2 regions of the Comamonas sp. Z3 genome follow, and region 1 is predicted to be linked to the other one. Evidence: predicted binding sites of a transcription regulator. Region 1 holds the regulator's gene; the other holds the start of a gene.
What was found. The regulator LexA, encoded in region 1, represses DNA repair genes until DNA is damaged. The targets are predictions, from matches to a motif close to ACTGTATNNNNATACAGT.
Positions count from the first base shown of each region.

Region 2: imuA (translesion DNA synthesis-associated protein ImuA) is a predicted target of LexA. The motif match lies at 1,712-1,729, and genes of this name have one in related genera.

Region 1 covers NZ_VOQU01000007.1:253,376-257,585, reverse strand. Annotated here, with positions in the region: gene FSY59_RS20910 (universal stress protein) at 1-268, opposite strand, end outside; gene FSY59_RS20905 (hypothetical protein) at 402-647, opposite strand; gene FSY59_RS20900 (hypothetical protein) at 1,074-1,484, opposite strand; gene lexA (transcriptional repressor LexA) at 1,662-2,333, opposite strand; gene FSY59_RS20890 (asparaginase) at 2,416-3,399, shown strand; gene adk (adenylate kinase) at 3,674-4,210, opposite strand, start outside.
Region 2 covers NZ_VOQU01000005.1:162,600-166,809, reverse strand. Annotated here, with positions in the region: gene FSY59_RS16085 (hypothetical protein) at 1-770, opposite strand, end outside; gene imuA (translesion DNA synthesis-associated protein ImuA) at 772-1,644, opposite strand; gene FSY59_RS16075 (HD-GYP domain-containing protein) at 1,979-3,331, opposite strand; gene FSY59_RS16070 (3-oxoacid CoA-transferase subunit B) at 3,529-4,167, opposite strand; gene FSY59_RS16065 (DUF3806 domain-containing protein) at 4,198-4,210, opposite strand, start outside.

The DNA of each region.
Region 1 (4,210 bases):
GCACGAAGTTGCAGGGCACGCCTTCAGGCCTGGCGATCTGGTCGACAAACTGCAGGGCCGCATCGGCATCGCTGTTGGCACTGCGCTCGAATTCCGCACTGTTATAGGTCAGCAGGGCATCCGCGCCATAGATGATGGCGCGGTAATCGGGCATGACATACAGGCCGGTCACCTTGGCGCCTTGCTCACGCGCCAGCAGAACGCCTGCGCGCACGGCTGCCTCGGACAGTTTGGTGCCATCGGTGGGAATGAGCAGGTGCTTGAACATGTTCAATCTCCTGATACCGGAAGATGTCCCGGAATGCCAATTTATTCCAATATTTCAGGCTGCGCAATGTTCAGAACCTTGTCTGGAGCAGGGCGATGAACGCAGGGGAATTCTGCCCAGGCCAAGACATGGCTTATTCCTCCGGTGAAGCCGGAACGCGATTGAGGATCTCGCCAGTGGCTTCCATCTCGAACTGCTGGGGATTGAGCCAGTTGACCTTCTGGTGATCGGAGGTTTCGAAGTAAATGGCAGACGGGCGTATGGAGACGCCATGCGGCATGTCGACTTCGTCAAAACTCTGATAGACCAGAATCAGACGCAGGTTGCCGTTGGCGTCCTTGGCCTGTATGTGCTGCAAGAGCTTGCGGTAGGCACTCATAGGACGCCCTCGTTGACATGTGTGTATGAATGTTTCCACTGTCGAGAAGGTGCCGCAATACCCTGATCCGGGTACTGCGATCGCGGATATTCGCGCCTGACAAGGAGTTTTGTCGCTTGCGGGCTGCTGCAAAAGGCGTTTCTGCAGGCAGGAGCAGCCTGAACGTCCGGCAAGAAATTTACATGGCGATCCAGATCGTTTGGCGCCGACGAAATGAAGTTTTTCGTCGCGGTACTGGCGGCAGTGGCATCTCGCGCCATCTGTCGATCAACGGGGCAGAAACTTCAGAGAGCGCCTGCGGCCCACAGCGAGTCAGCGAGTCAGCCAGTCAGGCGGGCATATGGAAGCCTTGCTGCATCAGTTGCAGGTCTGTCGCGACTCGCGCTTGCGCTGCATGAGCGCAGTGAGCCCAAGCTCGTCGTGCTTTCAGGCCTGCCGGGCTGCCTGCTCATTGAGAACCATGCGTTCCAACGCTGCGCAGACATCGGCCATGCGCCCGGAGATCAGCAGGCATTCGGGTTGCTTGCGTGGTTCACGCTGAACGATTTTGAGCAGCCGTGCAGAGGGGGGCTGCACCGCCTCGGCGGTGATGGGCGAGGTGGTGACCAAGGTCCGAGGATGAAGCACGCGGCTGCCAAGGCGGCTGCGGCCGCGATTGGCGCGCATGACCGGAATGCTGATCTGCGCCGCCTTGGGGCGATGGGCCTTGCAGGAGGCAGTCTCTGTGGCGGCCGCGCTTGCTTCGCCGGAATGGAAGTCCGGGGTGAGAGGATGCAAGGACGACAGGCTTTTCAGTGTCCGGCGAGTCAAAGACTGCAGTGATGTGGCGAATCCCATTTGACAACTCCTCTTGATGACCTTGCGGCATGGATAAGGGCAGGATTGCGTGCTTCAGGCAAAGCTCCGCCCAGGGCGAGGCTAGGCAGCCTCGCGCCTACCACCTGGGCTCGAGAGGGAAACAGGCTTGAGGCACCTCCTGTACGCAGACGGAGATGTCGGCAGGCCGCCTGGCCGCTACATGAACATGCTGTTGCGGATCAGGCCTACGGCCAGGCCTTCGATGGCGAATGGCTCTTCAGGCGAGACGTGAATGATCTTGTAGTCGGGGTTTTCGGGCAGCAGCTCGATGCCCTGCGGCGTACGCTTGAAGCGCTTGACGGTCACGTCATCACCGAGACGGGCCACCACAATCTGGCCGTTGCGCGCTTCATGCGTGGCCTGTACCGCCAGCAGGTCGCCGTCCATGATGCCGGCATCACGCATGGACATGCCGCGCACCTTGAGCAGGTAGTCGGGCTTGGCGGCAAACAGGCTGGGCTCGACCGAATAGCTTTGATCGATATGTTCCTGGGCCAGAATAGGCGAGCCGGCCGCGACGCGGCCGACCAGGGGCAGCACCAGCGGAGCCAGGGCCGTGAGCGGCAGCGCAAAGCTGGCACCGCGTGCCGCATTGATGGTGCGCACGGTGTCGGCGCGCAGGCGAATGCCGCGCGATGTGCCGCTGACCAGATCGATGACGCCCTTGCGGGCCAGTGCCTGCAAATGCTCTTCTGCAGCATTGGCCGACTTGAAGCCGAAGGTGCTGGCAATCTCGGCCCGGGTAGGGGGCGCACCCGTGCGAGCGATGGTGGACTGGATGAGGTCCAGAATCTGCTGCTGGCGGGGAGTGAGCTTGGGGTGGTCCATGGGCATTCCTTGATCGATCGATGATGAATACTGTGTGTTCATCCAGTACCTGTATTTTTAATCAGTTTAAAGAGGACTGCAAGTGGAACGTGACAAAAAAATCGTCATCCTGGGCACGGGCGGCACGATTGCCGGTGTCGCCGAGCAGGCTGGCACCAGCGTGGGCTACCGCGCGGCCCAGCTGGGCGTGGCTCAGCTGCTGCAGGCCGTGCCGGACCTGGAGCGCGTTGCTGCCGCGTCGCTGCAGGCGGAGCAGCTGGCTCAGCTGGACAGCAAGGATATGGATCACGCCACCTGGCATGCGCTCGCGCTGCGCTGTGCCGAGCTGCTCGCGCGTGATGATGTGAGCGGCATCGTGATCACCCACGGCACCGACACCCTGGAGGAAACCGCCTGGTTTCTGCAGTGTGTTCTGTGCCCGGCAAAGCCCGTGGTGCTGACCTGTGCCATGCGCCCGGCCACAGCCATCTCGGCCGACGGCCCTGGCAATCTGCGTGATGCCGTGGCCTGTGCGGCCGATGCACAGGCCGCTGGCCGGGGCGTGCTGGCGGTGGTGGCGGGCAGGGTGTTCAGCGCACGCCAGGTGCGCAAGGTGCATCCTTACCGTGTGGATGCCTTTGACGGAAGCGGCGCGGGTCCGCAGGGCTGGGTGGAAGAGGGGCGACTGCGCTGGGCAACGGGTGGGCTGCCGAGGGCTGCCGCGGCTGGCTCGTCTGCAATCGCTTTACCGCCCGCAGGTCAATGGCCCCAGGTGGAGCTGCTGCACAGCCATGCGGGCTGCAACAGTGCCGTGGCGCTGGCGGTGATGCAGGCCTGGCATGCGGCGTGCGTGCGTGGCGTGGTGGTGGTGGGCACGGGCAACGGCACGGTCCATCAGGCATTGGGGCCAGCCCTGGACTGGGCGCAGGCGCAGGGCATGGTTTTGCGCATCACGACCCGGTGCGAGGAGGGGCAGGTGGTGCAGGCTCAGGGTGCACCGGATGACCGTGCGGGCAGCCTGCCGGCGGCCAAGGCCAGAATCAGCCTGATGCTGGAGTTGATGGGCTGGCCTCGCGCATTGGGTTGATGCTCTTATTCTGAGAGCTTCTATCCTTCGTGATACCTGGAATCTTGGATGTTTTTTGCCTAAGAATCAATGAATATGAGCGTAGATAGCTATGAATATTGATGGCAGCAACTCCACCACGGTGCAGTTTGCCCGCATCGGATGGATTCCGGCCGAACGGCAGGGGCCTTGAGGCTCGAGAACAAAAAAGGCCGGTGAAGACACCGGCCTTTTTGCCCAGAGATGCCCGACCGCCAAAAGTCGGCAAGGCTCCATGAGCGAGTGATCAGGGCGATCAGGAAGCCAGGGCGGCCAGAGCGCGCTCGGTGATTTCTTCCACGCTACCTGTGCCGCTGATGGCACGGTACTTGGGGGCCGCTGCTGCGTCGGCCTTGGCCCAGTTGCTGTAGTAGTCCACCAGAGGACGGGTCTGGTTGCTGTAGACGTCCAGGCGCTTCTTGACGGTTTCTTCTTTGTCGTCTTCGCGCTGCACCAGGTCTTCACCGGTCACATCGTCCTTGCCTTCCACCTTGGGAGGGTTGAACTTGACGTGGTAGGTGCGGCCCGAGGCGGGGTGGCTGCGGCGGCCGCTCATGCGTTCGATGATGGCGTCGAAGGGCACATCGATTTCCAGCACATAGTCCAGCTTCACGCCGGCGGCCTTCATGGCGTCGGCCTGGGGGATGGTGCGGGGGAAGCCGTCAAACAGGAAACCCTTGGCGCAGTCGGGCTGGGCAATGCGTTCCTTGACCAGGTTGATGATCAGATCGTCGCTGACCAGCTGGCCGGCGTCCATCACGGCCTTGGCTTGCAGACCCAGAGGGGTGCCAGC
Region 2 (4,210 bases), on a different contig from region 1:
GATTCCCAACCCGGCAGCTCCTGGCCGTCGATACGGCGCAGATCATGGTGCCAGCGCAATTGCAGCGCCAGCACCGCATGGTGACGGGCCTGCAGCCAGGACTGCAGCGCTCGCAACAGCGGCTGCGCGGCATGGAGCACGGCATCGGCATGGTGGGCCGGATAACCCAGATCGTGGCGCAGCTCGAATTGCTGAGGCAGTTGCAGCCAGTCAAGCGGCTGGGGCAGCAGACCATAGGCCTCGTCGAGCGCACGCAAAGCCTTGGCTCCAATGCGGCGCGACAGCCCCGCGCGCGGCAGTGCGCGCACATCGCCCCAGCACCGGCAGCCCAGGCGCAGCAGCACGGCGCTGTGCTGCTCCAGGGCGCTCAGCGTCCATAGCGGCAGCGCATCGGCATGCGGCGATGACTCAGGCACTGCCAAAGGAGCAGAGACGGAGCCGCAAGGCCGGCCCTGCTGCAGCCGCAGCCGTGCCAACGCCTGCCAGGCCGTGCGGCCCCGTCCGCACAGCGGCTTGGCGACTGCGGACTCCGGCAGGCCTGTCGCAGCGGCCTGGCGGGCTTGCGCAAAAGCACTGTCCAGCCGCGCCAGCAAGACCTCGGCCCCGCCCCAAAGACGCTGCACCATGCTGGTCTCCATGAGCAAGGCGTCTTCGAGCAAGGCCACACGCGGCGAAAACTCCAGCGCCCACCAGCAGGCACTCTCGGGCACCGGGCTTGACTCGCTCAGGCAGGCCAGAGGCCAGGCCATCCAGTGCTCTGCACTGCCCATCTCATGCCTCCGTCATCCAAGGCGAGACCGTTGCAGGAGCGGCGGCTGTCATGCGCCCTTGCATGAGCATGGCAGCCTCCTCGCTCTGGCGCGCATGTCTTTGTGCCTGTGCCTGCAGCACGGGCTGCCAGGCCCACTGCGAAAGCGGGAGCTGTATGGGGCGCTCCAGCAAAGGTCCACGGCGCTTCAGTATCTGTATCTGCAAACCCGGTGCCTGCTGGGCAGCGGAGACTGTCGTGACTCTCTCCAGTCTCAGCCGCAATGCAGCAGGAGAGCTGCATGGCTCGGCCTGCGACTCCTGCCATAGCCACAGAGGCCGCCCCAGCGAAGCGGCAGCCAGCTGCAAGCGGCGCAGCGTGGACGTGGGAAGTTCAGGCAACCAGGCCAGCACCGCCAGCACATCCCGGCAATGCAGCGCCTGCTCGCAGGCCCAGGCCAGATCCTGGGCACTGCGCCCCGGCTGCACCGCGCACAGCCGCTTTGCGTCAATGCCGGCGGCCTGCAAGGCCGGGGCGAAGGGCAGATAGGGCGGAGCCACCAGCACCAGTTGCCCCATCCGCGTATCCCCGCGAGAAGCCGCATGCTGCTGCACTCTTGCGGACAGCGCAGGCAACAGCAAGGCCCACTCCGCATGACAGTGCGCGGGTTGCTGCAGCTGAATCAAGGCGTTGCCGGGCCAGCCACCACCGGGCAGCTCGCAGTCCAGCGCTGCATGGCCACTGGGCCAGACATTCCGCGAGGCATCCAGCTGCCAGTCCGTGCCGCGCCAGACACCGGGAATCTGTATGGCGGACAAATGCGGGTGGCCCGCAGCTTGCAGACCCCGCCGTGCGGCCTGCCCTGTACCAGCCTGCTTCCGGACAGACTCCGTCATGCCTGGCAGTGAGCCAGGGCGGGCCAAGGACGTCAAGGACTGGGTGTGCATAGGAATATTCTCAATTACTGTACAAATATACAGTCATCAGAATTTCCGCGCAAAACAAGGCCCTAAGGCCAGTAGCAGATGCAGCCTACCCTTGTTGATCAGGCGTCACGCGCTATCAACAATACTTTTCAGAAGGTCACAAGCAGACGCGGCAAAGCACGCCGCACTGCGGCGTGATCAAAAAAATCTTGAAGAAATACTCGTGTAGCGCCCGTTCATCAAGCGCCTGCAGCTATCAAACTTGAGGACAGCCGTCCCCAGGCGAAACTCTGAGTCAATCGTGTCAGTTCAGCGACGGCCTGTCGGCATTCAGGACAGAATTGCGACCAGCCTGTGGCATCAGCTGGGCACAGGCCTCGCACCATTCGGCCACGGCGACCTCCAGCGTGGAGCCGCCCTGCCCCAGCGTGGGCCAGCGGCGCAGGCAGTCGTTCATGATGGCCTGCAACTGCCACAAGGCCTCGCGGTTGACCAGGGCCAGCTCGCTCATGCCCATCGCATCATCCTTGAAGAATCTCAACACATCCAGCTGCTGGCTGGGGTGGGAGCCGGCTTCGGCCAGCTGTTTCTGCAGTTGTGCAAGACTGGTCTCCACGAGCACCGCCGCCTGCGCATCGGGCATTTGCTGCCAATGTTCGGGAAACTCGCGCCTGAGCTCGCTCCATTTGCGCAGCGCGGCCTCCAGTGCCGCGATGCTGTGCGAGAACTCGGCCTGCAGCGGCGCTAGCGGCTTGCCGGGACTGATTTCGTCGTAGAGCAGCGGCAAAATCAGGTGCACCAGATCGGCCGGATAGCTCTTGTGGTTCATGCGCAGCATGAGCGACAGGCGCTGGCCCGGCATGTCCGTGAATTTCTCGAAGAAGGCCGAGACCACCTCGGCCAGCAGCAGCACCTGCCCCATGGGCGAAATGGCGTTGCCCTTGATGCCGCGCGGATAGCCGGAACCATCCATGCGCTCATGGTGCTCGAGCACGGCGATTTCCACGGCGCGCGAATACAGTTCTGTGCTGCGCACCACCAGCATGGCGGTGACGGAATGCGCGACCAGATGCTTGCGTTCCTCGCCGCTCAAGCGGTGGTCCGGGTCGGTCCAGACCGGGTCCATATAGAGCATGCCTACATCGTGCAGCAGCGCGGCCGTGGCCAGCGGCACGCATTCGCGCTCGGTCCAGCCGTTCTTGAGCGCCAGAAAGATCGCCACCAGAGTCATCTGCAGGCTGTGCTGGTAGAGGTCGGTGCGCTGCTCGCGCATGACGGTGAGCTTGAAGGCAATGGCCTGGGGCAGCAGCAAGCTCTTGAGCGGTGCCAGCAGACGCTCGACATCGCCGATGGACGCCACCATGCGATGCAGCAGATCGACCTGCTCGCATTGCTGGCGCGCCAGAGCGACCAGGGATGCCACGTCGACCAGGTCGCCCGTGACCAGGTTGGCATCGATCGGGTCACGCAGCTTGTGCATGACCAGACGGTCATAGAGACGACTGTCAACACGTGTGCCTTTGTCCACCAATTTCATGCCCTTGTCGGTATAGATTGCATCGCCTGTCATGACCTCCGTATGCTCGGCCATATCGGTGACTGCGCGCAAAAAATGTACATCGGTCTCGTGCCCCTGCGCACCAGCGTTCTCACTCATCAAAGCGCTCTTTTTCTGTCTGCTCAATCAAACTCGATTGTTGCAGATTGCAATAATTTGTGGGCCACAATTAAAGCAAAAAACCGCTTACATCGCTTGTCCTATCGACTCCGGCAGCTATTAATTCTGCTGATCCCGCAGAAAAGGCATAAAAAAAGAACCGCCGCAGCGGTTCTTGCCCGGGAGCGCAGCGCCGCTTATTTCAGCAGCGTCACACCGGTCTTGGACTGGATCTCGTCAAAGCTCACGCCCTCGGCCAGCTCCACCAGCTTCAGGCCCTCGGGTGTCACGTCCATCACACCCAGATCGGTGATGATGCGATCCACTACGCCGAGACCCGTCAGCGGCAGGGTGCAGCTGGGCAGAATCTTCAGGTCGGTCGTACCGTCCTTTTTCTTGGCCACATGTTCCATGAGCACGATGACGCGCTTGACGCCCGCCACCAGGTCCATGGCTCCGCCCATGCCCTTGACCATCTTGCCGGGAATCATCCAGTTGGCCAGATCGCCTTTTTCGGACACCTGCATGGCACCCAGAATGGACAGATTGATCTTGCCGCCGCGGATCATGGCAAACGACTGGTCGGAGCCGAAGATGGCCGAGCCGGGAAGCGTGGTCACGGTCTGCTTGCCGGCGTTGATCAGGTCGGCATCGACCTGGTCTTCGGTCGGGAAGGGGCCGATGCCCAGCATGCCGTTCTCGGACTGCAGCCACACTTCCTTGTCACCCGTGTGATTGGCCACCAGTGTGGGAATGCCGATACCGAGGTTGACGTAGAAACCGTCTTCGAGTTCTTTGGCCGCGCGCGCGGCCATCTGGTCTTGGGTCCAGGGCATAAGAGCCTCCTGAATAAATCTTGATTGACGTTATTGGTAGTCG